3 regions of the Melaminivora sp. genome follow, and region 2 is predicted to be linked to each of the others. Evidence: predicted binding sites of a transcription regulator. Region 2 holds the regulator's gene; each other region holds the start of a gene.

Region 1 (10,302 bases), on a different contig from region 2:
GGTGCTGGCCATCGGCTCGCCCTTCGGCTTCGAGAACAGCGTGACGGCCGGCGTGGTCAGCGCCAAGGGCCGGGCCCTGCCCGACGACAGCGCCGTGCCCTTCATCCAGACCGACGTGGCGGTGAACCCCGGCAACTCCGGCGGGCCGCTGTTCAACGCGCGCGGCGAGGTGGTGGGCATCAACTCGCAGATCTACAGCCGCTCGGGCGGCTACCAGGGCGTGTCGTTCGCCATCCCTATCGAGGTGGCCGAGCGCGTGAGCCAGCAGATCCAGAAGACCGGAAAAGTGAGCCACGCGCGCCTGGGCGTCACGGTGCAGGAGGTCAACCAGACCCTGGCCGATTCCTTCGGTTTGGACAAGCCGCAAGGCGCCCTGGTGGCCGACGTGCAAAAGGGCGGCCCGGCCGACAAGGCGGGCCTGCAACCCGGCGACGTGATCCGCAGCGTGGACGGCCAGCCCATCGTCGGCTCGGGCGACCTGCCGGCCACCATCAGCCAGGCCACGCCCGGTGCCAAGGTGCAGCTGGAGGTCTGGCGCAAGGGCGCCAGCGAAACCTTGAGCGCCACGCTGGGCGACGCCGCCGACAAGAAGGCGGTGGCCGATGCAGGTGCCACCGAGGGCGCATCGCAGGGCCGCCTGGGCCTGGCCCTGCGGCCCCTGGAGAAGGGCGAACAGCGCGAGGTGGGCATGGAAGGAGGCCTGCTGATCGAGCAGGCCAGCGGCGCCGCCGCCCGCGCCGGTGTGCAGGAGGGTGATGTGCTGTTGGCCATCAACGGCACGCCGGCACGTGACATTGGCCAGGTGCGCGGCGTGGTGGCCAAGGCCGGCAAGTCGGTGGCGCTGCTGGTACTGCGGGGCGGCAACCGCATCTTCGTGCCGGTGCGGCTGGGTTGAGTGTTTTTGGCCTCAAACCGCCATGGAGCAAGCGCAATAAGCTATCGAATAAGTAGCAAATGAGTGGCTGGTGCCTGGCCGGCGACACTGCCCGCCGGGCGCGTCGCTATGCTGGCCGCCATGCCTGCCTGCCCTGAAAGTCCGCCATGCGTCTGCTGCTCGTCGAAGACGACACCATGATCGGCGAAGCCGTGCAGGAGCTGCTGCGCGCCGAGCACCACGCCGTGGACTGGGCGCGCAGCGGCACCGAGGCCGACGCCGCGCTGGCCGCGCAGCGCTACGACCTGGTGCTGCTGGACCTGGGGTTGCCCGGCCGCGATGGCCTCCATGTACTGCGCGCACTGCGCGCGCGGCGCGACCGCACGCCGGTGCTCATCACCACCGCGCGCGACGCCGTGGCCCAGCGCGTGCAGGGGCTGGACGCGGGTGCCGACGACTACCTGCTCAAGCCCTTCGACATGGACGAGCTGCTGGCGCGCATCCGGGCGCTGGCGCGGCGCGCCGGCGGGCGCAGCGAGGAGGTCTATGAAAGCGGCGGCGTGCGCATCCAGCCCGCCACGCGCGAGGCCAGCGTCGATGGCCAGCCCGTTACTTTGTCGGCGCGCGAATGGGCGGTTCTGGAGCCGCTGCTGGCGCGCCCCGGCGCCGTGCTGTCGCGCGCGCAGCTGGAGGACAAGCTCTACGGCTGGGGCGAGGAGATCAGCAGCAACGCCGTCGAGGTCTATGTCCACGGCCTGCGCAAGAAGCTGGGCGCCGGCCTGATCGTCACGGTGCGCGGCGTGGGCTACATGCTGCCGCGCGCGGCGGGGCAGGGCGCATGACGGGCGGCGCGCACTCGCTACGCACGCGATTGCTGCTGACGCTGGTGGCCGCCATCGCCCTGGCCGTGCTGGCGCAGGCGGCGCTCGCCTGGCGCGCGGCGCTGGCCGAAGCCGACGCGCTGTTCGACCACCAGATGCAGCAGACCGCCCAGGCGCTGCGCCCGGGCCTGCCGGCGTGGGGCCTGCGCGAGTACAGCGACCCGCTGGTGCCGGGGCAGGAAAGTTCGGAATTCGTCGTGCAGGTCTGGACGGCCGACGGCCTGCGCATCTTCGAGTCCAACGTCGGCCTGGGCCTCCCGCAGCGCGCCGTGCTGGGGTTTTCCAACGTGCAGGCGGGCGGCACCACCTACCGCGTGCTGTCGGTGGCGACGCCCCTGCAGGTCATCCAGGTGGCACAGGACATGGCCGTGCGCCGCTCGCTGGCGCGCCAGCTGGCCCTGGGCACGGCCTGGCCCATCGCGCTGATGGCGCCGCTGCTGGCCCTGGCCGCCTGGTGGGCCGTGAGCGGCTCGCTCGCGCCCGTGGAGCGCGTGCGCCGCCAGGTGGCGCGCCGCCGCGCCGATGACCTGTCGCCCGTGGACGCCGCCGGCCTGCCCGCCGAGGTGCGGCCGCTGGTCGATGAGCTGAACCTGCTGCTGGCGCGCATGCAGCAGGCGTTCGACGCGCAGCAGCACTTCGTGGCCGACGCGGCGCACGAGCTGCGCTCGCCCCTGGCGGCTTTGAAGTTGCAGGCCCAGGCCCTGGCGCGCGCGCAGGGCGACGCCGCGCGCACGCGCGCCGCCGAGCGCCTCGCCGCCGGCATCGACCGCGCCACACGGCTGGTCGAGCAGCTCTTGGCCCTAGCGCGCCAGGAGGCGCATGCCAGCGGCGCGGCGCTGCAGCCCCTGGTGCTGGCCAAGCTGGTGCAGCGCGCCGTGATGGATGCCGCGCCCGCCGCGCACGCGTGCGGCATCGACCTAGGGTTGGCGCCGTTGGAAGGCGACGCGGCCGCTGCCAGCGTGCGCGGGCAGGGCGAGGCGCTGGCCATCCTGCTGCGCAACCTGCTGGACAACGCCGTCAAGTACACGCCCGAGGGCGGCACGGTGGACGTGGCATTGCAAGTGCAGGGCGATGCGCTGGTGCTGACGGTGGACGACAGCGGCCCCGGCATCGCGCCGGCGGAGCGCGAGCGGGTGCTGCGGCGCTTTCACCGCGCCCAGGCCGCTGAAGGGGCGGCCGTGGCCGGCAGTGGTCTGGGCCTGTCGATCGCCCAGACCATCGCGCAGATGCACGGCGCGCAGCTGGCACTGCTGGACGCCCCGCGCCTGGGCGGCCTGCGCGTGCAACTGGCGCTGCCGCGCGCCTGAAACACGCGCACCAAAAAAAGCGGCGACCGCAAGGCCGCCGCTTTCCAATTTTCATAGCGCAGGATCGTTACCCGGCGCGGGTTTTCACTCCCTCTCCCTTTGGGAGAGGGTGGGGGTGAGGGCCAGCCGCGCTACGCAAAACGGCCGTCCCCCGCCACCCGGCGCCGCCCAGCCTTCAGCGCCCGGCGCCGCCCACCTTGTAGATGTTGGCATCCTTCTCGCCCGTCACCTCCAGGATGCCCACTGCCCCCTTGCCGGCGCGCGACAGGGCGTGGTCCACCAGGGTGTACTGGCCGGGGTAGTCCACCTTGAACTCGACGATGGTCGCGCCGCCCGGGGCCACCAGGGTGGTCTGCACGTCCTTCTTGACCGAGCTGATGGAGCCTTCGCTGTACACCTTGTCGAAGATCTCGCCGATCACGTGAAAGGACGAGATCTTGTTCGGGCCGCCCACGCCGAAGTAGATGCGCACCGTCTCGCCCACCTTGGCGGTCAGCTTGTGCTCCTTGGTCAGCGAGCCCACGGCGCCGTTGAAGACGTAGTAGTCGGGCAGCTCGGCAGCCATCTTGTCCAGATCAGCTTCCTGGTGCGTCTTGGCGCCGTGCGGGCGGGTGGTGTACATGTCGCCCTGCATCACGTAGTACTCGCGGTCCACCTTGGCCAGGCCTTCCTCGGGCTCGACCAGGATCAGGCCGTACATGCCGGCGGCGATGTGCTGGGGCACCAGCGGCGTGGCGCAGTGGTAGACGTACAGGCCGGGCTTCAAGGCCTTGAAGGTGATGGTCTTCTCCTGGCCCGGGGCGACCTGGGTGTGCTCGCCGCCGCCGTGCCCGCCGGTGACCGAGTGCAGGTCGATGGAGTGGATCATCTTGCTGTCGCGGGCGTTGGCCAGGGTCAGCTCGACGCTGTCGCCCACGCGGGCGCGCAGCATGGGGCCGGGCACCTTGCGGTCGAACGTCCAGTAGGTGAAGCTGGTGCCGTTGTCCAGCTTGCCGTTCAGCTCCACCGTCTCCATGCGGTACTTCAGCAGCTGCGGCGGGCGGTTGCCAATGGGTGCGGGCACGGCGGCCGGGTCCATGGCGATGCTGAGTGCGGCGGCATCCGCCGGGCGCGAGGCGGGCGCGGTGTAGAGCTGCGCGCCGCTCAGCGGCGAGACCTTGGCGGCCGTGGGCGCGGCGTTCTTGCCGTTGCCGGGCACGGCCTCGAAGGTGCCCTCCATGCCGATCTGGCGGTGGCCGGGAATGGTGCAGTAGTAGGTGAAGGTGCCGGCCTGCGTGACCGTGAAGCGCACGGTGACGGTGCCAGTGCTGGCGTCGAACTTGGGCGACTGCACCTCCAGCTCGGGGATGGCCAGGTCGTGCTGGGCGCCTTCGCCGCTTTTCAGCACGATCTCCACGGTGTCGCCGACGGCGGCGCGAAGCACCGGGTTGGCCACGCCGTGGTCATCGACGAAGACCATCTTGCCGTCCACGATGCCGGTCTCCAGCACGAAGCGTTTCACGGTGGCGGCATCGCCGGCTGCCGCCGCCGGGGCCACGGCGGCCGCAGGGGCGGAGGCGACGGCGACGTGGCCCTGGTGCTGTTCGGCCAGCGCCGCGTAGGCCAGCGTGCTCGCCAGCAGAGCTCCAGCAGCAACGGCCAGGGGAAGGCGGGGGAACGAACGCGGGGATTGCATGACAACCATCCTTATCGGGAAGAACTTTGAATAGGTCTCCTCGGCCGTCTGCAGGTGCATCGCGGTGGAGACTGGCGCTATTGTATTTAAAGATGAATTAAAAATTCATCTTAAACAGGAAGAAATTTGACTCAAGTCAATTAGGGATCACCCGAGATGCCGGGTTTTTCCTGATATCCCTCTGCGAGCGTTGCAGGTCAATGGTTTCCTGCTACAAAAATTGATTTCTCCCAAGTGTCGCCGCGTTCGCTGGGGACACCGGGCACTGTCGCTATGCTCCCGGCCATGCCGAACCCTGCCTTTGTCGCCGTTGCCTGTGTGCCCGCACTGCACGGGGGGCCGCCATGATCCGCATCGCGCTGCTGTCCAGTCTGGGCCACACCATCGCCGTGGTCCTGGGCCTTTTGATCTACGTGCTGGGCACACGCATCAACCAGCAGCGGCGCCACCCCTCGGCGGCCATCGGCTGGGTGCTGGGCATGGTGGCCTTCCCGTATGCCACGCTGCCGCTGTTCCTGCTGTTTGGCGTGCGCAAGTTCGCCCGGCCCGCGCGGCGCCACCACTGGCAGGCGCCGCCGCCCGCGGGCGAGGGGCCGGCCTGGGCGGCGCAGCTGCTCGCCGGCATGGAGGTGGCGCCCGCGGTGCGCAACGAGCGCGTGGTCTGGCACGAGGACGGCGCGCATGCGCTCGACGGCCTGCTGGCCACCATCGCCTCGGCGCGCCAGCGGCTCGATGTCTGCACCTACGTGTTCGCCCACGACGAGGTGGGCCGCGAGATCGCGCGGGCGCTGCTGGCCAGCGCGCGCCGCGGCGTGGCGGTGCGCCTGCTGGTCGATGCCGTGGGCAGCCTGTCCATGCCGCGCGGCATGCTGCGCGCCCTGGCGCGCGAGGGCGTGCAGGTGCGCCGCTTCATGCCGCTGCTGCACAATCCGCTGCGCGGGCACACCAACCTGCGCAACCACCGCAAGCTGGTCGTGGCGGACAACTGGCGGCTGTGGAGCGGCGGGCGCAACCTGGCGGGCGAGTATTTCCGTGACCAGCCCGGCCGGCCGGCCTGGGTGGACCTGAGCTTCGAGGTCCACGGCCCGCTGGCCGCCCAGGCCCACGTGCAGTTCGGCACCGACTGGCGCATCGCCCAGGGCCGCACGCTGCGGCGCATGCGCCGCCCGCCCCACCTGCCGCTGCTGGGAGAGTCACCGCGGGGGGCGCTGGCGCAGTGGATCACCAGCGGCCCCGACCACGCCGACGACACGGTGCATGCGCTGCTCATGGCCGGCGCCTTCCACGCACGGGCGCGCATCGTCGCCGTGACGCCGTACTTCGTGCCCGACGACGGGCTGCTCGACGCCTGGTGCCTGGCGTGCCGGCGCGGCGTGCAGGTCAGCCTGCTGGTGCCGGCGCGCTCCAACCACCGCCTGGCCGACATCGCCCGCGAGCGCGCGCTGCGCCAGCTGGCGGCCGCCGGCGCGCGCGTGTGGCTGTCGCCGGCCATGCTGCACGCCAAGGCGGTGCTGATCGACGACGACCTGGCCCTGGCCGGCTCGCTCAACCTGGACGCGCGCAGCCTGTTCCTGAACTACGAGGCCATGACGGCCTTCTATGGCCGGCACGACGTGCAGTGGCTCTCGGACTGGTGCACGCGCCAGACGGCCGCCGCGCAGCCCTACGAGGCGCAGGCCCCTTCCCTGGTGCGCGACATGGGCGAGGGCGTGGTGCGGGCCCTGGGGTTTCAGCTGTAGCGGTTCGGCCGCTGGTGCCCGGCCGCACTCACTTGGGGTTGGCCCTGGCGTTGCTGGCGCGCCTGGCGGTCGGGCGCACGGCCTGGCGTACCGAGCATTCGAAGACCTCTTCAAGCTGGCCGATGGCGCGGTTCCAGCGCTCGGGCGTCTCGGCCGCCACGCAGTCGCGCGGCACCCAGACCTCGTGGCCCTGCATGCGCGCGTCGGTGGCGGTCAGCATCACGCACATGTCGGCGGCCCAGCCAACGATGACCAGTTTGCGCGTCTTCATGCGGCCCAGCAGGTGCTGCAGCGGGGTGGAGTGGAAGGCCGAGTGCTGGGGCTTGAGGATGACCAGGTCCTCGGGCGCAGGCGTCAGCAGCCGGGCGATGTCGCCGCGCTCGTCGGGCAGCTCCTGGCAGGCCGCCAGGATGTCGCCGAACTGGCTGTGCCAGGTGCCGTAGTTGTCGTTGGCGTAGATGGTCGCGACGCCCTGGCGCGTCAGCCGCTGCTTGAGGCGCGCGATGCACTGCGCTGCCGCATGCGCGTGGGGCAGCAGGTCGCGCGCGGTCGGAAACTGCATCGGGTTGATGACATCGACCAGCAGCAGCACCTGTTCGCTTTCCGGCAGTTCGGTGCTCCGCAGCACCGGGGCAGGGGTTTTCTTGCTCATGGTCGTCCTGGGTGTCGCGCTGGACCTGGAAAGATGGAGATCAGGGCGCAAACATACCGGGCGGCTGCTGGGGCGGGGCGTAGGAGGCCGCCCCGGCCCGCGGGGGGTAGGCCAGGACAGCCGCCCCGGCACCAGGTCCTACAGACGCGGTCTGAGCTTCCGGGCCCCAGGCAGGGCGTTCGGCGCTGCGGGTCGAAGGGGCAGGGCGACAGGAGAAGGCCGTGGTCCCCCCGGCAGGAATCGAACCTGCATCTGGCGCTTAGGAGGCGCCCGTTCTATCCATTGAACTACGGGGAGCGGCAGCGGAGCGGGCGATTGTAAGCCGCTCCGCCAGACCGGCTGTTAATTTCACTTTTGATAGCTGAAGGCCCTTGTCCAGCAAGGGCAAAAGGTCTTTTTCTCTCACATTTTGAGCGCGGCCTCAATCCCAGCGCACGGTGTAGATCAGGTCCACCGCGCTCTGCGTGCCGGTCTGGCCGCGCAGGGTCAGGCGCCGGGACAGGTCGTAGAAGATGTAGAGCACGCCCATGGTGCCCGACAGGCTCTTCTCGTAGGTCACGTACAAATCCTTGGACAGGCGCTTGCCGAAGGTCAGCGCCGCGCCGTTGGCATCCTCACCCTGGCCCGGGCCCTTGAAGCCCACCTCGTCGAAGCCCAGGCGCTGGGCGATGCCGCCGCTGCTGCCCTTGCCCTCGCCGGCCAGGAAGGCCAGCGCTGCCTGTTGAAGCAGCGCGGCCTCGGCACCGCCGGCGGCGGCGCTGCGGCCCAGCACCACCCAGGAGAGCTTCTCGGCATCCGGCAGCTCGGGCTCGGAATACAGGCGCACGCGCGGCGCCTTGGCCGTGCCGGTGACCTGCACGCCAGCGCGCACGGGGATGTTGGGGCGCAGGGCCAGCACCTCCAGCGACGGGTTGTCGTAGGGGCCGTTAAAGCGCAGCAGGCCGCTTTCGACGTCCAGCGCCTGGCCCCAGGCACGGTAGCGACCCTGGTCTGTGCGCACCTCGCCGGTCACGCGCGGCATGCCGCCCGCGGGGCCGCTGCTGGTGATCTGCAGGCGCCCGGTCAGGCGCGTGGTCACGCCCCGGCCCTGCAGGGCGAAGTCGTCGCCCAGGTCCAGCGAGAGGGCGATGTCGGGCGGCCGCGCAGCCTGCACGCTGCCCTGGGCCTGCACCTGGGCCTCGGCCTGTGCGGCGCGTGCGCTCTTGCCGGCTTTCTCGGCCGCCACGCGGTCGAGCGCCGCCGAGCGCACCACCACATCGTCGCCCAGCGTGGGCGCGCCCGCCTCGGGCAGGATGATGGTGGCGCGGTCGGTGCGCAGGTCGCCGCGCAGCACCAGCTGGCCGTTGTGCAGCTGCGCGCGCAGCGTGCCCGAGACGCTGACCTGCCGGTCGGCGCGCACCAGCACCTGCAGGCGCTCGGCGCGCGCGTTCAGGTCCATGCGGATGGCCGGGGCGCCGTCGCCCGCCTTGCCGGCCCATGACAGCGTGCCGCCCCCGATGAGCGTGCCACCGTCGGCGGGCGCCGCTGTGCGGTTGCCGCTGAAGCCGGCGATGCGCGCGCGGCTGCCGTGGCCGCCCTTGAGGTGCAGCTCGGTGATGGTCAGCTGCTGGCCCTCCAGCGTCGCGCGCAGGCGCCCGTCCTGCAGGTCGACGCCGTCGAGCACCGAGCGGATGGCGAAGCGGTCGGCCGCCAAGCGCCCCGTCCAGTGCGGCGCGGCGCGTGTGCCCGACACGCGGGCGTCGGCGCTGAGCGTGCCGTGCACGCGCCAGCCCGGCGGGGCGAGCATGGACCACACGCCCACCTCGGGCATCTCCGCGCGCACGCTGGCGGCCAGCGGCGCGCTGTCGGGCCAGAGCCAGCCGCCTTCGGCGTCCTGGGCCAGCTGGGTGCTGCCTTCGGCCTGGATGCGGCCGGCGCGCTCGCTGTCCCAGGACAGGCGGGCGCGCACGGACTGGCCCTCGGCGGTCAGCTCGACCACGGCCTCGCGCAGTCCGGCGCTGGTGCCGGCGGGGGTCACGGTCTGCGCCTTGGGGCGGCCCTCGCCTTTGCCTTCGCCGCTGGAATGCACGACGGTGAACGAGCCGCCGCCTGTCGGCTCGGGGGTGTCGATGCGCAGGTCCCCGCTGGCGCGCTGGACGATCACGCGCGCGCGCAGCGGCTGGCCGGCGCCCGCGTCCACGTCCCAGCTGCCGCCCAGCATCAGGTCGCCCGACAGGCCCAGGCGCTCCAGCGCGCCCTGGCCCTCGGTCTGGAGCAGGTTGGCCCAGGCCAGCGGCACGCCCTGCAGCGTGCCCTGGCTGCGCAGCTCCATGCCGCCCTGGGCGGTGCTGGCGTAGCGCAGCGGCTGCCAGCGCACCAGCGCCTCGCCCGGTGCCGGTCCGCGCACGCGGGCGCTGGCCCCCGAGGCCTCGAGCACCAGGCGCGGCGCCTGCTGCAGCGTGAAGGACAGCGGCTCGGCCAGCTGCACCGTCCAGGGGCCGGGCTGCGGGCCGGTGTCCAGGCGCAGTTGCAGGCCCTGCACCTCGCCCTGCCAGCGGCCGGCGCCGCGGCTGCCGGCCTGGGCGCGCAGTTGCACGTCGGCCTGCCGCTTGTCCTGACGCAGCCGGCCTTCGAGTGCCAGGGCCAGGTGGCGCAGGCTGCCGTCCAGGCTGGCGCTGGTGCCCGCCAGCTCCAGCGCCAGGGGCGCGTCGCTGCTGCCGGGACGGGGCGCGTGGGCCAGTGACAGGCGCGGCGCCTGCAGCCGTGCCTGCAGCGTGAAGTCGCCCGCGGGGGCTGGGGCGCTGGCGCCCGCTGCGCCGGCCGTGGGCAGCAGGGCGGCGGCCTGCAGTTGGCGCTGCGCGCTCTGCCAGCCACCGCGCCAGCGTGCATCGAGCGAGGCGCTGCCGTCCAGGCTCCAGCCGGCCAGCGCAATGCCCAGGCCGGCCAGCCAGCCCTGCGCACGCCGCGCGTCGCTCACGGCCAGTTGCAAGTTGCCGGCGCCGCTGTTCGGGGCGATCTGGCCGTCGATGCGCGCGCTGGCGCCAGGCAGCTCGGCCTGCACGCGTCCGCTGGCCCCGGGGCCGGCGATGTCGATGCGCAGCGCCTGGCCTTGCACCCGTGCGCCCTGGGCGGCCACCAGCAGCTGCGCGATGTCGATGTGCTGGCCCTGCCAGCGGCCCTGGGTCGCCAGGCGTT
Region 2 (10,302 bases):
GCAATGCCCAGGCCATGCCGGTGAAAAACAGTCCGCCCGGGCGTGCCACCAGGGGCTGCACGCGCGCCCACACGGTGCGGCCGGCGCTCTCTATCCAGGCGGGCTGGCGTGCCTGCAGCAGCATCATGAGGCCCCAGGCGATGATGAGCACATGCGTCATGGTCCACAGCGGCCGCAGTGCGCTGCTGTGCTGGCCCAGCCAGGCCAGCTGGTCCATGGCGAAGGCTGCGGCACCACCGGCGGTGCCATAGCCCGCCAGGCGCCCGACGTGGAAGGCCAGCGTGCGGCCCAGCACCGGGCGGCGCGGCAGCCAGTGGATCACCTGAGGTTCGCCCGGGGCGGCAGGGCGTCCCCCTGCCCCTATCACTGCGCCGCAGGGCCCGGCGCACATGGCAAGGCAGTGCGTACCACCCACCAGGCCCATCAGGAAGACGGTGGACGCAAGCGTGAGGAACATGGATCAGATGATCCGGGAGAAGCGCGCGCGGTTCCGGTTGGCCTGCAGATATTTATCGAACGCCATGGCGACGCCGCGCACGAAGTACCAGCCCAGCTCGGTGACCTGCACGCCGTCGTCGGCCAGCTTGACCAGGCCCTGCCCGGCCATCTCCTCGAGTTGCTGCAGTTCGGGCTCGAAATAGCTGCGAAAGTCGATCAGCCAGGCGGCCTCCATGGGCTCGAACAGCACTTCGCCCTGGCACATCAGCGCCATGATGACCGAGCGGCGCACCAGGTCGTCCTTCGTCAGCGCCAGGCCACGCGCGATAGGGAGGCGCCCCTGGTTGATGGCATCGTAGTACTCGTCCAGCGTCTTGACGTTCTGGCTGTACGTGGCGCCGATGCGGCCGATGGCCGACACCCCCAGGCCGATCAGGTCGCAGTCCGGCTGGGTGCTGTAGCCCTGGAAGTTGCGGTGCAGCCGGCCCTGGCGCTTGGCCACCGCCAGCGAGTCCTGCGGCAGGGCGAAGTGGTCCATGCCCACATAGACATAGCCCGCGCCCTCGAACACCTCCAGGGCCTGCGCCAGCATGGAAAGCTTGGCCGAGGCCATGGGCAGCTCGGCCGTGATGATGCGCCGCTGCGCCTTGAAGCGCTCGGGCAGGTGGGCGTAGGCGTAGAGCGCGATGCGATCCGGCCGCAGCTCGGAGACCTGCCCCAGCGTGCGCTCGAATGATTCGGGCGTCTGCCGGGGCAGGCCGTAGATCAGGTCCACGTTCACGGACTCGAACCCCAGGCGGCGCGAGCTCTCGATGAGGGAGAACACCTGCTCGGCCGGCTGCACGCGGTGCACTGCCTTCTGCACTTCGGGGTCGAAGTCCTGCACGCCGAAGCTCAGGCGGTTGAAGCCGAGCTCGGCCAGCAGGGCCAGGCGCGACTCGTCCACGGTGCGCGGATCGACCTCGATGGAGTATTCGCCGCCCGGCACCAGCGTGAAGCTGCGCTTGAGCATGGCCATCAGCTCGCGCAGGCCTTCGTCGGACAGGAACGTGGGCGTGCCGCCGCCGAAATGCAGCTGGCTCACCTGCTGTCCCACGCCGCAGTGCGCGGTATGCAGGTCGATCTCGCGGCTCAGGTAGCGCAGATAGACCTCGGCGCGCTCGGGGTGGCGCGTGATGATCTTGTTGCACGCGCAGTAATAGCAGAGGGATTGGCAGAACGGAATGTGGACGTACAGCGACAGCGGCATCGCTTTGCCCACCGATCCCACCCGGCGCTGCTGCAGGGCCAGCACGTATTCCTCTTCGCCGAAGGCTTCCACGAAACGATCCGCCGTGGGGTAGGAGGTATAGCGTGGCCCTGGAACGTCGAAGCGTCGCAGCAGTTCGGTGGTGACAACGGTCATAGGGGGTAATTCCTCAGGGTGAGTCGGGCACTGTGCCCCAGCTGGCGCCCGAGCGTCCTTGATTTCGATCAAGAGGACCCAATGTCTGCGAAATGACAATTCGCCCTGGATCAAAGCACGTGCGCGTGCCTGCGACTTTCGCAGGCCTTGCAGCGTTCGGATGTAAGCTAGCGCCATGACCAGGGTACCCATGTCTCCCAACCTTCAAGCCATCAAGGTTGCTTGCTCCAACTGCAACCTGCGCGAGCTGTGCATGCCGGTGGGCCTGGACGAGCAGCAGCTCAAGCGCCTGGACGAGATCGTCGCCGTTCGGCGCAAGGTCAAGCGCGGCGGCAACCTGTTTCGCAATGGCGACCCTTTCACCTCGCTCTACGCCATCCGCACGGGCTTCTTCAAGACCTGCGTGGCCACCGAGGACGGGCGCGACCAGGTGACGGGATTCCAGATGGCCGGGGAGATCATCGGCCTGGACGGCATCGTCAACGACCACCATACCTGCGACGCGGTGGCGCTGGAGGACGCGGAGGTCTGCGTCATGCCCTTCGACCGGGTCGAGGAGCTCTCGCGCGAGATCAACGCCCTGCAGACGCATGTGCACAAGATCATGAGCCGCGAAATCGTGCGCGAGCACGGCGTCATGCTGCTGCTGGGCAGCATGCGTGCCGAAGAGCGGCTGGCGGCTTTCCTGCTGAACCTGGTACAGCGCCTGCACGCGCGTGGTTTTTCGCAGTCGGAGCTGGTCCTGCGCATGACGCGCGAGGAGATCGGCAGCTACCTGGGCCTGAAGCTTGAAACGGTGAGTCGCACTTTCTCGAAATTCGTCGAGGAAGGCATCGTCGAAGTCAAGCAGCGCCACGTGCGCATCATCGACACCAACGCCCTCAAGCGCATCGTCAACAGCCAGCAGGCCTGCCACTGACCCTCGGCCGGCGCTGCCCGGAACGCAAAAAGGCAATGCCTGCGCATTGCCTTTTTTTGCGTTTGCAGCCCGGGCGGCGCTGGCCGCCGGGGCTGCCGTTCCCGCTCAGTTGAGGGGGGTCTTCTTCCCGTCGGGATAGTGGTAGAGCGTGATCGCGGGGTTCTTCATCTCGCCATTGGACTCGAAGGCGATGTTGGCCGTCACACCCTTGTAACTGGACTTGAGCAACTCCGGGATGTAAACCTTCGGATCCCACGAGCCGGCGCGCTTCATGGCGTCGACCAGCAGCATGGTGGCGTCGTAGGTGTAGGGGCTGTAGATCTGGTACTGGCCAGGGTACTTGGCGTCGTACTTGGCCTTCCAGGCCATGCCGCCGGGCATCTTGGCCAGCGACGCGCCGCCTTCGGCGCACACCACGTTCGACAGGGTCTTGGCGCCCGCGGTCAGCTTGGCGATCTCGGTCGTGCACAGGCCGTCGCCACCGAAATACTTCACGTTGCCCATGCCGAGCTGCTCCATCTGCCGGAGCATGGGGCCGGCCTGCGGGTCCATGCCGCCGAAGAAGATGGCGTCCGGGTTCTTGGCCTTGATGGCCGTGAGGATGGCCATGAAGTCGGTGGCCTTGTCGGTGGTGAACTGCTCGTCGACCACCTTCATGCCCTTCTCGGCCGCCACCCGCTTGAACACGTTGGCCAGACCCTGGCCATAGGCCGTGCGGTCATCGACCACGGCCACCGTCTTGAGCTTGAGCGTGTCGCTGGCATAGGCCGCGACCCCCGCGCCCAGGGCGTTGTCGTTGGCGATGATGCGGAACGTGGTCTTGTAGCCGGGCTTGGTCAGGTTGGGGTTGGTGGCCGCGCCCGTGACGTGCGGGATGCCGCAGTCGTTGTAGACCTTGGCCGCGGGAATCGTGGTGCCCGAATTGAGGTGGCCCACCACGCCGGCGGCCTTGGCGTCGCACAGCTTCTGCGCCGCCGCCGTGCCCTGCTTGGGGTCGGCCGCGTCATCCTCGGCCAGCAGCTCGAACCTGACCTTCTTGCCGCCGATGGTCACGCCCTGGGCGTTGAGCTCCTCGATCGCCATGCGGGCGCCGTTCTCGTTGTCCTTGCCGTAGTGCGCCTGGGCCCCGGACACGGGCGCCACGTGACCGATTTTCACCACCTCTTGGGCGTGGGTCATGCCGGCGATGGCCGCAATGGCGGCCACCACGGTCAGTTTCAACTTCAATTGCATAGATGTCTCCGATCCTTCATTGCTGGAAGTGGCGTTGCGTGACAACGCGCAGAAACATATCGCAGTTCAAAACCGCCCACACTAGGGAACACGAGAAAATCACGCCGATACCACACCGGGATATACCCTGTCATCGCTTTGGAACGTGTTTCAGTGCCCGGCCAGCGCCGGTTCAGGGGCGGCAGTTTTTCGTCAATTCCTCGGCCACGGCTTCATAGACGGACTGGCGCACCACGGTCTCGACCTCCTCGCGCAGGCGCGTGCCGATGGAGCGCGTCTGCTCCTCGATGACCAGGGCGATGGCCTCGGCGAGCCTGTGCTCCAGGACCAGGTCCACGCGCTGCATCAGGCGGTGCACCATGTCCTCCTGCAGGCCGTCGGCTGCCACGGGCAGCTGCAGCGCCGCCGTGGCGGGGGCGGCCGGCGCGGGCGCGCCGTCCTCCGCCGGAAGATGCACCACCTCCGTGAGGGTGGGGACGAAGCGCGGCGGCGTGCGCGGTGGCTGGGTCATTCGCGCGCCCCGCCCACCAGGTCGTGGCGCACGATGGCAAAGCCGCCGGCCTGGTACTGGCGCCAGCGCTGGCGCGCCTGGGCACGCTCCTGCGGGTCGGCCTGCGGCACCACCTCGATCACGCGGGCGAACTCGGCAAAGCCCTCAGGCACGCCCTCGCCCGCGTTGATCAGCACCTGCCGGTGGCTGCACGCGAGTGGCGTCTCGGTGAGCAGCACCGGCGACGCTTCCACGACGTCGGCGGCAGCGTCTTCCAGACAGTGGGCGACGAAGTCGGAAGGCTCCAAAAACCATAGCATGCGATCAAGGCGCAGCAAGGCCTTTCGGTCTCCCGCGATGACAATCCGGGCATCCTGGCGCAGCGCCTTGCGGACCACGCGGCAGATGTGCCCGAACCTATCCGGTGCGTTGAAGTGGAACGCGATCTCGGTCATGTGCCTGGCTGGTGCCCGGGGGCCGGCGTGGGCAGGCCCGCTACGGGCATGGCAGCCCCTCAGCCTTTCGCCGCCCGGGGCGCGGCCTTGGGGGCGGACTTGGGAGCGGTCTTGGACCCTGCCTTGGCGGCAGCCTTGGGCGCGGCATGGGGCTGCGCCGCAGGCGCCTGGCCGGCCTGGGCGATCAGGTACTCCACGAGCAGCCCGACGGGCCGGCCGGTCGCGCCCTTGGCAGCGCCGCCCTTCCAGGCCGTGCCGGCAATGTCCAGGTGCGCCCACGGCAGGTCGCCGACGAAGCGCTGCAGGAACTTGGCCGCCGTCACCGAGCCGGCGGGCCGGCCCGCAACGTTGGCCACGTCGGCGAAATTGCTCTTGAGCCCCTCGCCGTACTCGTCGTCGAGTGGCATGCGCCAGCACGGGTCGAGCGCCGCCTCGCCGGCGCCCTGCAGCTCGGCGGCCAGGGCGTCCGACGTGGAGAACAGGCCGCTGCGCAGCCCACCCAGGGCGATCACGCAGGCGCCCGTGAGCGTGGCGATGTCGATCAATGCGCGCGGCTTGAAGCGCGCCGCGTAGGTCAGTGCGTCGCACAGCACCAGGCGGCCCTCGGCGTCGGTGTTGAGCACCTCGATGGTCTGCCCGCTCATGCTGGTGACCACGTCACCGGGCTTGAGCGCCCGGCCGTCGGGCATGTTCTCACACGCCGGGATGAGGCCCACGACGTTGATGGCGGGCTGCAGCTCGGCCAGGGCACGAAACACCCCCAGCACGCTGGCCGCGCCGCCCATGTCGAACTTCATCTCGTCCATCTCGGGCGCGGGCTTGAGCGAGATGCCGCCCGTGTCGAAGGTGATGCCCTTGCCAACCAGCACCACGGGCGCCTCGGCCTTGGCCGCGCCACCGTAGCGCAGCTCGATGAAGCGCAGGGGCTGCTCCGAGCCCTGCGCCACCGCGAGAAAGGCACCCATGCCCAGCTTGGCCACCTCCGCCGGGCCGCGTACCGTGCACTGGATGCCGGGCAGGTTGGCCAGCTCGCGCGCGGCGTCGGCCAGCAGGCTGGGCGTGGCGTGGTTGGCCGGGCGGTTGGCCCACTCGCGGGCGAACCCGATCCCGGTCGCAAGCGCCTGGCCGGTGGCGAACTCGCTGCGCGCCGCCGCGGCGTCGGCCATGCCCAGCAGCAGCGCGTCGGGCACATGGGTCTCGTTCTTGCTCTTGGTGGCCGAATACACATAGACCGCCTCGGCGGCGGCGCAAATCGTCGCCTGCACTGCCCCGGGGGCGGGCGTGCCCGCCAGCACCACGGCGGCCTTGCGCACCGCCGGCTGGCGCAGGGCCGCCGCCAATGCCAGCACCGCCTTGCGCGTCGCCTGCGCACCGCCGTCGCCGCAGCCGAGCATCAGCAGCCGACGCGCGGCCACGCCTTCGGGGGCATACAGCTGCAGCATCTTGCCGGGCTTGGTCTCCAGGTCCTGCTGCGAGAGTGCCCGTGCGATCAGTGCCCCCACGGCGCCCGCGTCCTGCGCGGGTGCGAAGCCCTCGGGGACCAGCACGGCCAGCAGATCGCACTTGTGCCGGGCCGCTGCCGGCAGGGTCAGGGACTTGAGTTCAAAGTTCATAATCGGCGTTTTCCTTCGAGACAATGTTATTCGATTCATCCATCCGCAAGGAGTTGGCGCGCTCCTTCGGCGCGACCCTGGTGGTGCTGGTCACCGTGGTCATGACCATGATGCTGATACGCACGCTGGGGCTGGCGTCGCGCGGTAGCGTGGGGCCGGCGGATGTGCTGCTGGTGATGGGCTTTACCGTGCTCGGGCAGCTGTCCACGCTACTGAGCCTGTGCCTGTTCATCGCGGTGGTGAGCGTGCTCTCGCGCATGTACCGCGACAGCGAGATGGCGATCTGGTTTTCCTCCGGCCAGGGCCTGGTCAGCCTGCTGCGCCCGCTGCTGCGCTTTGCCTGGCCGGTGCTCCTGGCCGTGGCCGCGCTGTCGCTGGTGGTCTGGCCCTGGGCCAACCGGCAGGTGCAGGAGATCCGCCAGCAGTACGAGCAGCGCAGCGACGTGGACCGCATCGCCCCGGGCGAATTTCAGGAGTCCGCGGGCGGCTCGCGCGTCTTGTTCATCGACAAGGACACGCCGGGCGAGGGCGCGGCAAGCAACGTCTTCGTCGTCACCACCGAGCCGCAGCGCGAGACCGTCACCTCGGCCCGCAGCGCCCGACTAGAGGTGCGCGAGGGCGAGCGCGTGGCCATCCTCAGCAACGGCCAGCGGCTCGAAGCGCTGCTGGACCGCTCGGGCGTGCGCCTGAGCGAATTCGCCGAATACGGCGTGCACATCGGCACTCCGGGCGCTGCCGGCCGTGAAGAGGCGGCCCTCAAGGCGCGCGACACGCACGAACTCCTGCGCGAGCCGCTGCCGGCGGCGCAGGCCGAGCTGGGCTGGCGCCTGGGCCTGGTCTTCGGCGTGCTCAACTTCGTCGTGCTCGGCCTGGCGCTGGCGGTGGCCAACCCGCGTGCCGGGCGCAGCGTCAGCATGGCACTGGCGCTGTTTGCCTTCATCGCCTACTACAACCTCATGAACGTCGGGCAGAGCTGGATCGCCGCCGGACAGCTGGCGCTCGTGCCTTTTCTGCTGGCACTGCACGGCGGCACGCTGGCGCTGGGGCTGGCGCTGCTGGCGGCGCGGCACAACCAGTGGTCGCTGCGCGGCCTGTTGCAGCGCGGGGGGCGGGCATGAGGACCATCCGCCGGTTCATCTACCGCGAGATCGCCACGAGCGTCGGCTTCGTCACCCTGGCGTTCCTTGCGCTGTTCTTCTTCTTCGACCTGGTCGATGAGCTGCGCTGGGTGGGCGGCGGCTACCAGGTCATGCACGCCGTGATCTACGTCGCGCTCAACCTGCCGCGCCACCTGTACGAGCTGCTACCCATCACGGTGCTGATCGGCACCATCTTCGTGATGGCGCGCCTGGCGCAAAGCTCCGAATTCACCATCCTGCGCACCAGCGGCCTGGGCCCGTGGCGCACGCTCGCCACGCTGCTGCTGCTGGGCGCCGCCTGCACCGTCCTCACCTTCGTGCTGGGCGACTACGTCACCCCGGCCACCGAGCGCGCTGCCCAGGTGTTCAACGCCCGCGAGATCGGCCAGATCAGCACCGGCGCGACCGGCGCCTGGCTCAAGGAGCGCACCGACGGCCATTCGCGCGCCATCAACGTGCGCGCCCTGGGCACCGACGGGCGCATGCGCGGCATCCGCGTGTTCGAGTTCGATGTCCAGGGGCGCGTCACGGCCACGCTGTCGGCCGAGTCGGGGGACTTCGACGAGGCCCGCCAGGCCTGGCAGCTTCAGCAGGTGCAGCGCAGCCTGTTCGAGCGTCCCGCCGCGGGCGGCGCGGTGCGGCTCGAACGGCTGGCCGACGACCGGCTCGACTGGCCCACCCGCATCACCTCCGGCATGGTCGCGGCCGCCGTGCTCAAGCCCGACAAGATGGCGACGATCGACCTGTTTCGCTTCATCCGCCACCTGCAGGCCAACGGCCAGTCGGCCCAGCGCTACGAGATCGAGTTCTGGCGCAAGGTGTTCTATCCCTTGAGCTGCCTGGTCATGGTCGTGCTGGCGCTGCCGTTTGCCTACCTGCACTTCCGCTCGGGCGGCATCGCCGGCTATGTCTTTGGCGGGGTCATGGCGGGCATCAGCTTCTTCCTGTTGAACAACCTGTTCGGCTTTGCCGGCAACCTGCAGCAGTGGTCGCCCTGGCTGACCGCGGCAGCGCCAGGGCTGATCTACATGGCGCTGTCGCTGGCGGCCTTTCTGTGGCTGGTGCTGAGGCGATGAGCGAGTCCCCAGCACGCGGCCTGGTGCTGCTGGCCCACGGCTCGCGCGACCCGCTGTGGCGCCGACCGGTGCAGGCCGTGCAGACGCGGCTGGCCGAGGCCGCGCCACAGCTGGCGGTGCGCTGCGCCTACCTGGAGCTGTGCGCGCCCGACCTGGCCAGCGCCGTGCAGGAGCTGCAGGCCGCGGGCCTCGAGCGCATCACCGTCGTGCCGCTGTTCTTCGGCGCGGGCCGGCATGTACGCGAGGACCTGCCGCGGCTGGTGCAGGAACTGGCCGATGCGAACCCCGGTCTGTCGCTACGCCTCGCGCCCGTGGCGGGGGAGGACGCACGGCTCATCGCCCTGCTGGCCGAGCTTGCCGCCGAAGCGGCTTTGTTAGATAAATAATGCATAATTAACAGGTTTTTTATCTTATAAACGATATGAACCTGCACCAGTTCCGCTTCGTGCAAGAGGCAGTGCGCCGCAACCTCAATTTGACGGAAGCGGCCAAGGCCCTGCACACCTCGCAGCCCGGCGTCTCCAAGGCCATCATCGAGCTGGAGGACGAGCTGGGCGTGGACATCTTCGCGCGCCATGGCAAGCGCCTCAAACGTGTGACCGAGCCGGGCCAGCACGTGCTCAAGAGCATCGAGCTGATCATGCGCGAGGTCGGCAACTTGAAGCGCATCGGCGAGCAGTACAGCCAGCAGGACAGCGGCACCCTGTCGATCGCCACCACGCACACCCAGGCCCGCTACGTGCTGCCCATGCCGGTGGCGCGGCTGCGCGACATCTACCCAAAAGTGCACATCAGCCTGCACCAGGCGACGCCGCACGAAGTCGCGCGCATGGTCATCGACGAGGTGGCCGAGATCGGCATGGCCACCGAGTCGCTGGCCGACTACCCCGAACTCGTCACCCTGCCCTGCTACGAATGGCAGCACGTGTTGGTGCTGCCGGCCAGCCACCCGCTGGCGCAGCGCGAGCGCATCGGCCTGGACGACATCGCGCACGAGGCGCTCATCACCTACCACCCCTCGTTCACCGGGCGCGGCAAGATCGACCAGGCCTTTGCCACGCGCCGCCTGCAGCCGCGCATCGTGCTGGAGGCCATCGACTCGGACGTCATCAAGACCTATGTGCGCCTGGGCCTGGGCATCGGCATCGTGGCCGAGATGGCCATGCGCGAGGACACCAACCCCGACCTGGTGGTGCGCCCCGTGGGCCACCTGTTCGGCCAGAGCGTGGCGCGCGTGGCATTCAAGCGCGGTGCCTACCTGCGCAACTTCGTCTATCGTTTCGCCGAACTGCTGAGCGACCGCCTGGGCCGCGACCTGATCGACCGGGCCATGACCGGCCACGTCAACGACTACGAACTTTGAACCCCGCGCTGCCTGCCGCGCGCCCTGTCCCGCCATGACCACCCCGCCATTCCCGAGCCGCCTGCCCGACGTGGGCACCACCATCTTCGCCACCATGTCGGCGCTGGCCGCCGAGCACGGCGCCGTCAACCTGGGCCAGGGCTTTCCGGACTTCGCCTGCGATCCGGCGCT
Region 3 (10,302 bases), on a different contig from region 2:
TCGGTCATCACGCGCACCTCGTCGAAGGCCGCCTGGGCCTCGGCATGACGCCGACGCAACAGGTTGAGCCATTGCTTGAGCCGCCCCGCCCGCTGGTGCGGGTCAAGCTCCTCGCACACCATGCGCCAGAATTGCTCCATGGGCTCCAGCAGATCGGGCCAGGCCAGGGCAGCGGCCGGCTGCCCTTGGTCATGGGATCGGATGGCCAGCGCCAGGCCAGGGTCGGCCACCATGCCGCGCCCCAGCATCAGCGCCTCGCAGCCGCTGGCCTCGCGGCAGCGCAGCGCGTCCTGCACGTTCCAGATCTCGCCATTGGCCACCACCGGGATGCCCAGCGCCTCGCGCAGCGGCGCGATCTCGTGCCAGTGGGCCGGCGGCCGGTAGCCGTCGGCACGGGTGCGCGCATGCACCACCAGCTCGCAGGCACCGCCGCTCTCGATGGCCTGGGCGCACTCGCGCGCCCGGCTGCTGTCGTCCCAGCCCAGGCGCATCTTGGCCGACACCGGCAGGTGCGCCGGCACGGCCCGGCGAACGGCCGCCACCACGGCGGCCATGCGCTCGGGCTCGCGCAGCAGCGAGGCGCCGCCGCCATGGCGGTTCACCGTCTTGGCCGGGCAGCCGAAGTTCAGGTCCACGCCCGGCGCGCCCAGTTCGGCCAGGCGCGCGGCGTTCTCGGCCATGCTGACCGGGTCCGAGCCCAGGAGCTGGGCACGCACGGGCACCCCGGCCAGGGTGCGGCCGCCGCGCTGCAGTTCGGGGATGAAGCGCAGGAACACCCGGTCGGGCAGCAGCAGGCCGGTGACGCGGATGAACTCACTCACGCAGCGATCGACCCCGCCGATGCGCGTCAGCACATCGCGCAAGACGAAATCGAGCAGGCCTTCCATGGGCGCGAGCAGCAAGGCCCCACCCCGGCCTGCCAGTGCGCAAGCACCTTCCGTTGAATTACTCATAAAACAAGCCTTCAGCCCTTGTGCAACATGGACTTTCAGCTATTTTTTTAAGAGCAAAGCAGTCATCCTGGCGACCTGCGCAGCACCGCCTCTCGGGCGGCGCGGCAGTCCGCTTCAGCTGAGCGGGCGCTTGAGGCGGATTTCCTCGATCTTCACGCCGCCGATGAGCGCGGTCTTGGCCGTGGTCATCTCGCGCTTGAAGCCGGCCAGCTCGTGAAAGCGCAGGGCGCGCTCGTTGCGCAGCGGCACCCAGGCGGTGACGGTGGTGCAGCCCTCCTCGGCCAGGCCGTCGCGCGCCGCATCCCACAGGGCCACGCCCACGCCCTGGTCCCAGTGCGTGGGGGCGGCATAGATGGCCCAGATCTCGCCGGTGGTGGGGCGGGTCTTGGCGTCGCGCGAGCGGTCGAAGCCGACGAAGCCGACGATCTTGTCGCCTTCCACGGCCACCTGCACCTGCGGCTCGCAATATTCGATGGCTTCGCGCCAGTAGGCCTGGCGCTTTTCCAACGAGGACATGGTTTTCAGCTGATCGTCTGGCAGGAGGCCGCGGTAAGCCTCCAGCGCGGCAGCAGTGTGGACCTGGGCGATGGCCTTGGCATCGCGAAGCGTGGCAGGGCGGACCTGGATACTGGACATGAGGGAAACGAAGACGGGTGACAAGGGAAAACCCGCTATTTTCACGCAAACGGATACGGCAGCGCCAGGGGGTGCTGTTGGCACACGGCGCGCCCTGCCATTGCGCCCGTCCGCCAGCAGCTGCGCGGCCCATGCGCTATATGCGGGCCGCGGGCTCGGGTGCGGCCTACATCAGCCGGCGCAGCAGCGCCATGACCTGCTCGAAGCGGGCGCCGTAGGGCGGGTACAGCAAGTGCCCCATCGACCAGCGCGACTGCGACAGCACGGCCTTCTGATGGCAAAAGCGCAGAAAGCCCTGCTCGCCGTGGTAGGCGCCCCAGCCGCTGTCGCCCACGCCGCCGAAGGGCAGGTTCTCGTGGGCGATATGCATCAGGGTGTCGTTGACGGAGACGCCGCCGCTCACCGTGCGGCGCAGCACGTCGTCGCGCGTTCGCTCGCTGCGGCCGAACCAGTACAGCGCCAGCGGCCTGGGATGGGCGTTGATGTGGGCGATGGCATCGTCCAGCCGCTCGTAGCTGAGCACGGGCAGCACCGGGCCGAAGATCTCCTCCTGCATGAGCTGCATCTGCGCGCTGGCACCGAACACCAGCACGGGCGCCATCTGCCGGGCCAGGCCGTCGCCGATAGACTGCGGCGGCGCAGGCGGCGAGCCAGGCACAGGTTGCAGCACGTGCAGCTCGGCGCCCTGGGTCTGGGCCTGCTGCAGCATCGTGCGCAGCCGCGCCAGGTGTCTCGGGGTGATGATGGAGGCGTAGTCCGGGTTGCCCTCGAAATACGGAAAAAGCCGCGCCACGGCAGCGCGGAAGGCCTCGGCAAAGGCGGCCTCGCTGCCGCGCGGCAGCAGCACGTAGTCAGGGGCGATGCAGGTCTGCCCGGCGTTGAGCAGCTTGCCGTGGGCGATCTTGAGCGCCGCGTCCCTGAGATCGCAATCGGCATCGATGATGCAGGGCGACTTGCCGCCCAGCTCCAGCGTGGTCGGCGTCAGGTGCGCGGCCGCCGCCTGCGCCACCTTGCGCCCGACAGCGGTGGAGCCAGTAAAGACCAGGTGGTCGAACGGCAGCGAGGCCACGAGCGCGGCCACGGCCGCATCGCCCTGCACCACGGCGAACTCCTCGGGGGCGAAGAACTGGGCCACCAGCCTTTGCAGCTGCTCGGAGGTGTGTGGCGTCAACTCGCTGGGCTTGAGCAACACCCGGTTGCCTGCGGCCAGCGCGCTCATGGCCGGAGCCAGCGCGAGCTGGATGGGGTAGTTCCAGGGCGAGATGACGCCCACCACGCCCAGGGGCTGGCGCTCGATCCAGCCGCGCGCGGGCTGCAGGAACAGCGGGGTGCGCACTTTCTGCGGCCGGCTCCAGCGCGCCAGGTGCCGGAGCGTCTGCGCCATCTGCGCGCGCAGCACGAAGAAGTCGGCCACCTCGGTCAGGCGCGGCGAGCGCATGCCGAAGTCCGCCTGCACCGCCGCCGCCAGGACGGGAGCGTGCTCTTCGATCAGCTTGCCCAAGCGCAGCAGCCGCTCGCGCCGCAGGGTGAGCGGCACCTCGGGCTGCGCCCGGCTGGCCGAGCGCTGGCGCTCGAAGAGGTCGCGAATGTCGTCAGGCATCATGGAGAAACGCCACGGCAGGCCGGGCCCTGTGGGTCAGAAGGGGCCGCGGTCAGCGGATCTCGCGCACCTGCACGTCGGTCACGTCGGCCACGCCGCGCATGCGGGCCGAGGCCGACGCGCCTGCTGCGCGGGCCGAGCCCGCGGCATGCGCCGTCCAGCGCGCGGTGCTGCGCGTGGCCGTGCTCCAGGCGCCGCGCGGGTTCACGCGCATCCAGGGCGTGACGGGGCGCCCCGTCAGGCGGGCCCAGAGCATGCGGGCACCCCAGATCAGCGCGAGCACGCAGGCAGCAGCCAACAGGCTCAGGAAAAGCACTGCGCCCACGGCCACGGCCAGCAGGCGCAAAGTCCACCGGAAGACTCCGGACAACATTTCATTCAAGGCCATGCCCCTTTCTGGCAGACGGGAGGAAGGGCGGGTCTGCGGCGCGGACATGACGCCCCGCCACCCGCGCGGCCTCCCATGGTAGGCCTCAGGCTGCCGCCTCGGCCTCGCCGAACTGGAATACCCCCGGCTCGTGGACAGGATCGACCCCGACCGGGATAACGCTCTTGGGCGGATAGCGCCCCTCCAGCAGCAGCCTGGACAGCGGGTTCTCGATGCGCTGCTGGATGGCGCGCTTGAGCGGGCGCGCGCCGAACACCGGGTCGAAGCCGACCTTGGCCAGCTCGGCCATGGCGGCGGGCGAGACCTGCAGGTGCAGATCCATCTTCGCCAGGCGAGCCTGCAGCGCATGCAGCTGGATGCGGGCGATGGCCTCGATGTGGCGCGCGTCCAGGCCGTGAAAGACCACCGTCTCGTCGATGCGGTTGAGGAACTCGGGCCGGAAGTGGGCTTTCAGCTCGCCCCAGACGGCCTCCTTGATCTCCTCCTGGTCCTGGCCGACCATGCTCTGGATCAGGTGCGAGCCGATGTTGCTGGTCATGACGATGACCGTGTTCTTGAAGTCCACGGTGCGGCCCTGCCCGTCCGTCAGGCGGCCATCGTCCAGCACCTGCAGGAGCACGTTGAACACGTCCGGGTGGGCCTTTTCCACCTCGTCGAGCAGCACCACCGAATAGGGCTTGCGGCGCACGGTCTCGGTCAGGTAGCCGCCCTCCTCGTAGCCGACGTAGCCGGGCGGCGCGCCGATCAGGCGGGCCACGGAGTGCTTCTCCATGAACTCGCTCATGTCGATGCGCACCAGGTGCTCCTCGCTGTCGAACAGAAAGCCCGCCAGCGCCTTGCACAGCTCGGTCTTGCCCACGCCCGTGGGGCCCAGGAACAGGAAGCTGCCCAGCGGCCGGTTCGGGTCCGACAGGCCCGAGCGCGAGCGGCGGATGGCGTTGGAGACAGCGGCAATCGCCTCGTCCTGTCCCACCACGCGCTCGTGCAACTTTTCCTCCATGTGCAGCAGCTTGTCTTTCTCGCCCTGCATCATCTTGGCCACCGGAATGCCCGTGGCGCGGCTGACCACCTCGGCGATCTCCTCGGCGCCCACGTGCGTGCGCAGGAGCTTGTGGCGCGGCGCGGCGTCGGCGCCGCCCGCCTCGCTGTCCTGGGCGTCCTTGAGCTGCTTTTCCAGCTCGGGCAGGCGGCCGTACTGCAGCTCGGCGACGCGGTTGAAGTCGCCCTTGCGCTTCAGGTCCTCGATCTGGGTGCGGATGGCGTCGATGTCCTTCCTGATCTGCTCGCTGCCCTGGGCGCTGGCCTTCTCGGCCTTCCAGATTTCCTCCAGGTCGGCATACTCGCGCTCCAGGCTGGACAGCTCCTCCTCGATCAGTTGCAGGCGCTTCTGCGAAGCCTCGTCGTGCTCCTTCTTCATGGCCTCGCGCTCGATCTTCAGCTGGATCATGCGCCGCTCCAGGCGGTCCAGCGCCTCGGGCTTGGAGTCGATCTCGATCTTGATCTTGGCGGCGGCTTCGTCGATCAGGTCGATCGCCTTGTCGGGCAGGAAGCGGTCGGTGATGTAGCGCTGGCTGAGCTCGGCCGCGGCGACGATGGCCGGGTCGGTGATGTCCACGCCATGGTGGGCTTCATAGCGCACCTGCAGGCCGCGCAGGATGGCGATGGTGTCCTCGACGCTGGGCTCCTCGACCAGCACCTTCTGGAAGCGCCGCTCCAGCGCCGCGTCCTTCTCGATGTACTTGCGGTACTCGTCCAGCGTGGTCGCGCCGATCAGGTGCAGCTCGCCGCGCGCGAGAGCGGGCTTCAGCATGTTGCCCGCGTCGATCGCGCCCTCGGCCTTGCCGGCGCCCACCATGGTGTGCAGCTCGTCGATGAACAGGATGACGCGGCCCTCCTCGTGCGCCACTTCCTTGAGCACGCCCTTGAGCCGCTCCTCGAATTCGCCGCGGTACTTGGCGCCGGCCAGCAGGCCCGCCATGTCCAGCACCAGCACGCGCTTGTTCTTGAGCGTCTCGGGCACCTCGCCCGCGACGATGCGCTGGGCCAGGCCCTCGACGATGGCAGTCTTGCCCACGCCCGGCTCGCCGATCAGCACGGGGTTGTTCTTGGTGCGCCGCTGCAGCACCTGGATGGAGCGGCGGATCTCGTCGTCGCGGCCGATGACCGGGTCGAGCTTGCCGGCGCGCGCGCGCTCGGTCAGGTCGAGCGTGAACTTCTTCAGCGCCTCGCGCTGGCCCTCGGCCTCGGCGCTGTCCACGGCCTGACCGCCGCGCACGGCCTCGATGGCCGACTCCAGGCTGGTGCGCGACAGGCCGTTGTCGCGGGCGATCTGGCCGGCGTCGCCCTTGCTGTCTACCAGCGCGAGCAGGAACAGCTCGCTGGCGACGAACTGGTCGCCGCGCTTGATGGCCTCCTTCTCGGTGGCCTGCAGCACGCGCCCGAGCTCCGGGCTGCCCTGCACCTGCTCCTGGCCCTGCACCTGGGGCAGGCGCTTGATGGCGGCTTCGGCCGCGGCGATCATGCCGCCCGCGTTGGCGCCCGTGCGCTCGACGAGCGCACGCGGACCACCCTCCTGGCGCAGCATGGCCACCAGCAGGTGCACGGGTTCGATATAGGCGTTGTCGTGGCCGAGCGCGAGCGACTGGGCGTCCGACAGCGCTTCCTGGAATTTGGTCGTGAATTTTTCAAGGCGCATGGGTAACCTCCAACTCGTTGCTAGTTAAGGCTGCGAGGCGCGGGTTTCAAGCCGCGGCGCCCCGGCGAATTCACGACGGCCGGACGGAAAGCGGCTCACGCCTGCTTCATGCGCGGGCCCTAGCCAGCCATGGGCGCCGCCTGGATGCCCCAGCGCGCCAGCGCCGCGTCGTCGCTCACGCGCGCATCCACCCAGCGCGCGCCCTGGGGCGTCTCCTCCTTCTTCCAGAAGGGCGCCTGCGTCTTGAGGTAGTCCATCAGGAATTCGCAGGCCTGGAAGCTCTCGCCACGGTGCGCCGACGTCACGGCCACGAGGACGATCTGATCCTGCGGCGCGAGCCGGCCCACGCGATGGATGATGCGCACGCCATGCAGGTCGAAGCGCGCCAGCGCGGCATCGACCATGGCTTGGATGGCCCGCTCGGTCATGCCGGGGTAGTGTTCCAGCTCCATGGACGCCACCGCATCGCCCTCATTGCGCTCGCGCACCGTGCCGACGAAGCAGCACACGGCGCCCACGCGGCCGTCGCCGGCGCGCAGCGCGGCCAGTTCGGCGGAAACGTCGAAATCTTCGGTCTGGATGGAGATGCAGGCCATGGCAAGCGGAACAGGACGGGGGTTGCTACAGTGCCCGGCACTTTAACGCCACGCATGCGCCATGGCCCAGCAAGCCCTTCACACCGCCGAGTACACCCTCTACCCTTCCCCGCGCAACGAGCACCGCGTGGTCTTCCTCCACCAGAGCTTCGTGCCCCACCCCTACGCGCTGATCGACCTGCCCAGCTTCGGCCTGTCAGGCCGCTGCAGCCTGTTTGCCGCGCACCGCAAGGCCGACGGCAAGATGGGCCAGCTGGTCAGCTTCGAGCTCGAAAGCGACCAGCTGCGGTTCGAGAAGCTGTTCGTGCCCGACTGAAGGGTGCCTGCAAAGGCTTGCGCCAGCACAACAATGGGCGCCGCTGCGATGGCACCGGTCCTTTCACTTGACCTGACTCAAGGAAAAACCCTTGCGTCTGTACTGCAATGCAGGGGTTCACACCCATAAAGACGAGGAAGGAAAGGAAAGCCCCATGCGACTGCTACAAGAACTCTTCACCACCGATGTCGGCCTGTTCAGTGCCATCGGCATCGCCTTCATGCTTGGCATGGGGGTGTTTTTCCTGCGCCTGTTCATGCGCGACGACGCGCCCAGGGCCGAGACTGCGCAGCCCAAGCGCTGAACCCGCGCGGCGGCTCCTGTCCGCCCGCTACCGCCCGGCCCTGCTGCCGGGCTTTTTTGTGCCCGTGCGCCGGGCGTGCTGCGTCGCCGCGACAATGCGCGCATGCACGAGGACGACAACCAGATCCTGATTCCGCCCAGCTTCTCCGCCCTGCACTGCGACGCGCGCCAGCGCCTGACGGCCAGCATGGCCCACGTGCGTGAGCGCTACGAGCTGTGCGAAGACCTGGCGGGCCACCTGGTCGAGCAGGCGCAGCTGCTCTACCACCGCGAGGGCGCGTCCGAGGCCGGCGTGCTGGCCGGCATCCACGCCGGCCTGTGCGCGCCCGGCTCGGGAGTGGATGCGGCCGAGGCCCGCTGGATCACGCTGCGCCTGGCCGAACTGCTGGCCTGGCGCAGCCCGGCGCTGCCCGAGCCGCCAGCGCCGGACTGAAGCCCCGCCCCGCCGTCAGCCGCCCGTCACCGGCGGAAAGAACGCTGCCTCGCAGCCGTCGGCCAGCGCATCGGCCTCGCTGGCCATGTGCTGGTCCAAGGCCATGCGCACGGCGCGGCCCGGCGCCAGGCAGCCGGCCCAGGGCTCGCCCCGGGCCACCAGCTCGTCGCGCAGTGCGCCCAGCGTGGCGGCGCGGGTCTGCAGGGTTTCCTGGCCCGTGCCCACCGCCTCACGGATCGAGGCGAAGTAGCGCACGGTGACTTTTCGGGTGGCAGGCTCGGTCATGACAGCAACTCGGCAAAGGGCAGGAAGCGCACGCGGTCGCCGCGGGCGATGGACTGGCCCGGGGGGGTGTCGATCAGCCCATCGCCCCAGACGGTGGAGGTGAGCACGCCCGAGCCCTGGTTGGCGAACAGTTCGAGCTCGCCGGCTGCGTTGAGGCGCGCGCGCAGGAACTCCCGGCGCTTGTCGGCGCGGGGCCAGTCGAATGCGGCGGTCGCGGCCACGCTTTGCGGAGCGACGTCGGCCACGCCCTGCAGCCGCAGCAGGAAGGGCCGCACCAGCACCATGAAGGTGATCAGGCTGGAGACCGGGTTGCCCGGCAACCCCATGAAATGCGCACCGTCGATGCGGCCATAGGCGAACGGCTTGCCCGGCTTCATGGCCACCATCCACAGGTTGAGCGAACCCAGCGCCTGCACGGCGGGCTTGACGTGGTCTTCCTCGCCGACCGACACGCCGCCGCTGGTGAGGATCACGTCATGCTCGCGGCTGGCCTCGCGCAGCACGTCCTGCGTGGCGTCCAGCCGGTCGGGGACGATGCCGAAGTCGGTCACCTCGCAGCCCAGCCGTTCGGCCAGCGCGCGCAGGAAGAAGCGGTTGCTGTTGTAGATGGCGCCCGGGCGCATCGCCGCGGGCGGCACGGCGCCGGGCATGACCAACTCATCGCCGGTGGAAAACAGCGCCAGCCGCGGCCGCCGCGCCACCGGCAGGCGCGCTAGGCCGATGCTGGCGGCCAGGCCCAGCGCCGCCGGGTCCAGGCGCGTGCCGGCGGCCAGCACCTGCGCGCCCAGGGCAATGTCCTCGCCCGCACGGCGGATGTTGCGCCCCGGCGTGGGCAGCACCTGCACGCGCACGCGGCCGTCCTCCAGTGCCTCGCAGTCCTCCTGCATGACCACCACGTCGGCACCCTCGGGCACGGGCGCGCCGGTGAAGATGCGCGCGGCCGTGCCAGCGGCCAGAGCCGTGCCGACGCTGCCTGCCGGGATGCGCTGCGACACAGGCAGCACGGCGCCGGGCGCCGGCACGTCGGCGCAGCGCAGGGCGTAGCCGTCCATGGCGCTGTTGTCCTGCGGCGGCACCTGCAGCTCGGAGACAGCCGCCTGCAGCAGCACGCGGCCGTCGGCGCCGAACAGGTCCACCGTCTCGCTGCCGGCCAGGGGCGCGGCCTGCACCAGCAGCTCGGCCAGCGCCTCGTCCAGGGGTTTCAGGGGCAGTCGGCTCATGGCAGGGGCTTTCAATGCACGGGCAGGGCGCGGTCGGCGCCTTGCGGGGAATGGTCGAACAGCGCGGCATGCGCAAGCAGCCAGTCGGCCACCTGCGCGGGCGCATCTAGTGGCAGCACGGGCTGGCGCGGCGGGCGCGGCAGCGCTGCAGGGTCGTCGGTGGCGACAGCAAGAATGCCGGCGTCGTCCGGGTAATGCACCGGGCGCGGGCCGGATGGAAGGGAGCCGGGCGCTGCACGCCAGACCTCGATGCGCGGCAGGCCGGCCTGCTTGAAGCCCTCGACCAGGACCCAGTCCACGTCCGCGTCCAGCAAGGCCAGCAGATCGGGCAGCGCGGGGTCGTGCGCCGCGTCGAATTCGCGCAGCAGCGCCAGGCGCTGGTCGGACACCAGCAGCACTTCGCGCGCGCCCGCCTGGCGGTGGCGCCAGCTGTCCTTGCCGGGCTGGTCGATGTCGAAGCCGTGGTGCGCGTGCTTTACGGTGGACACGCGCAGGCCGCGCGCCGCAAGCTCGCGCACCACCTGCACGATCAGCGTGGTCTTGCCACTACCGGAGTAGCCGGCAAACCCGACAACCTTCATGCCAAGCTCCTGAAAAAATAGCTACACATCCGCGCCGCGCCTGGGTTTACGCGCTTTTTTACCAAAAAAAGGGACTGGCCGTCCGGCCATCACGCGCAATGCGCGGCGATATACGCCTTGACCTGTTCCACGTCGGCCGGCAGCACCGTGACGCGCTTGGGCAGCTGCTCGATGCCTTCGAACCGGGCCGGGCGCTCAGGCGGACGACCCAAGGCTTCGATGATGGTTGCCTCGAACTTGATGGGCAGGGCCGTCTCCAGCACGATCATGGGCACGCCCGCGCTGGCCGGCTGCTC

Evidence for each region. Region 2 encodes FNR, which switches genes on or off when oxygen is low (the NO sensors DNR and NnrR bind a similar motif). Its sites were predicted from a motif close to TTGATNNNNATCAA; they were not measured.
Region 1: the regulator FNR is predicted to act here: its motif matches at 4,864-4,877, upstream of nirK (copper-containing nitrite reductase).
Region 3: the regulator FNR is predicted to act here: its motif matches at 7,252-7,265, upstream of RT051_RS08065 (DUF3149 domain-containing protein).

What each region holds. Positions count from the first base shown of each region.
Region 1 covers NZ_DAMCAM010000001.1:106,765-117,066, forward strand. The annotation lists gene RT051_RS00485 (Do family serine endopeptidase) at 1-895, shown strand, start outside; gene RT051_RS00490 (response regulator transcription factor) at 1,042-1,716, shown strand; gene RT051_RS00495 (ATP-binding protein) at 1,713-3,062, shown strand; gene nirK (copper-containing nitrite reductase) at 3,238-4,737, opposite strand; gene RT051_RS00505 (phospholipase D-like domain-containing protein) at 5,082-6,476, shown strand; gene RT051_RS00510 (isochorismatase family cysteine hydrolase) at 6,505-7,128, opposite strand; tRNA gene RT051_RS00515 (tRNA-Arg) at 7,351-7,425, opposite strand; gene RT051_RS00520 (translocation/assembly module TamB domain-containing protein) at 7,550-10,302, opposite strand, start outside.
Region 2 covers NZ_DAMCAM010000033.1:11,325-21,626, forward strand. The annotation lists gene RT051_RS08895 (sulfite exporter TauE/SafE family protein) at 1-457, opposite strand, end outside; gene hemN (oxygen-independent coproporphyrinogen III oxidase) at 461-1,843, opposite strand; gene fnr (fumarate/nitrate reduction transcriptional regulator Fnr) at 2,034-2,762, shown strand; gene RT051_RS08910 (branched-chain amino acid ABC transporter substrate-binding protein) at 2,868-3,995, opposite strand; gene RT051_RS08915 (hypothetical protein) at 4,168-4,506, opposite strand; gene RT051_RS08920 (DNA polymerase III subunit chi) at 4,503-4,940, opposite strand; gene RT051_RS08925 (leucyl aminopeptidase) at 5,000-6,553, opposite strand; gene lptF (LPS export ABC transporter permease LptF) at 6,577-7,671, shown strand; gene lptG (LPS export ABC transporter permease LptG) at 7,668-8,768, shown strand; gene RT051_RS08940 (CbiX/SirB N-terminal domain-containing protein) at 8,765-9,154, shown strand; gene RT051_RS08945 (CysB family HTH-type transcriptional regulator) at 9,190-10,131, shown strand; gene RT051_RS08950 (pyridoxal phosphate-dependent aminotransferase) at 10,166-10,302, shown strand, end outside.
Region 3 covers NZ_DAMCAM010000028.1:25,821-36,122, forward strand. The annotation lists gene RT051_RS08030 (tRNA-dihydrouridine synthase) at 1-887, opposite strand, end outside; gene RT051_RS08035 (GNAT family N-acetyltransferase) at 1,068-1,589, opposite strand; gene RT051_RS08040 (aldehyde dehydrogenase family protein) at 1,756-3,192, opposite strand; gene RT051_RS08045 (hypothetical protein) at 3,242-3,577, opposite strand; gene clpB (ATP-dependent chaperone ClpB) at 3,663-6,272, opposite strand; gene moaE (molybdopterin synthase catalytic subunit MoaE) at 6,392-6,868, opposite strand; gene RT051_RS08060 (hypothetical protein) at 6,930-7,184, shown strand; gene RT051_RS08065 (DUF3149 domain-containing protein) at 7,339-7,488, shown strand; gene RT051_RS08070 (hypothetical protein) at 7,591-7,920, shown strand; gene RT051_RS08075 (MoaD/ThiS family protein) at 7,936-8,205, opposite strand; gene glp (gephyrin-like molybdotransferase Glp) at 8,202-9,425, opposite strand; gene mobB (molybdopterin-guanine dinucleotide biosynthesis protein B) at 9,437-10,006, opposite strand; gene thrC (threonine synthase) at 10,096-10,302, opposite strand, start outside.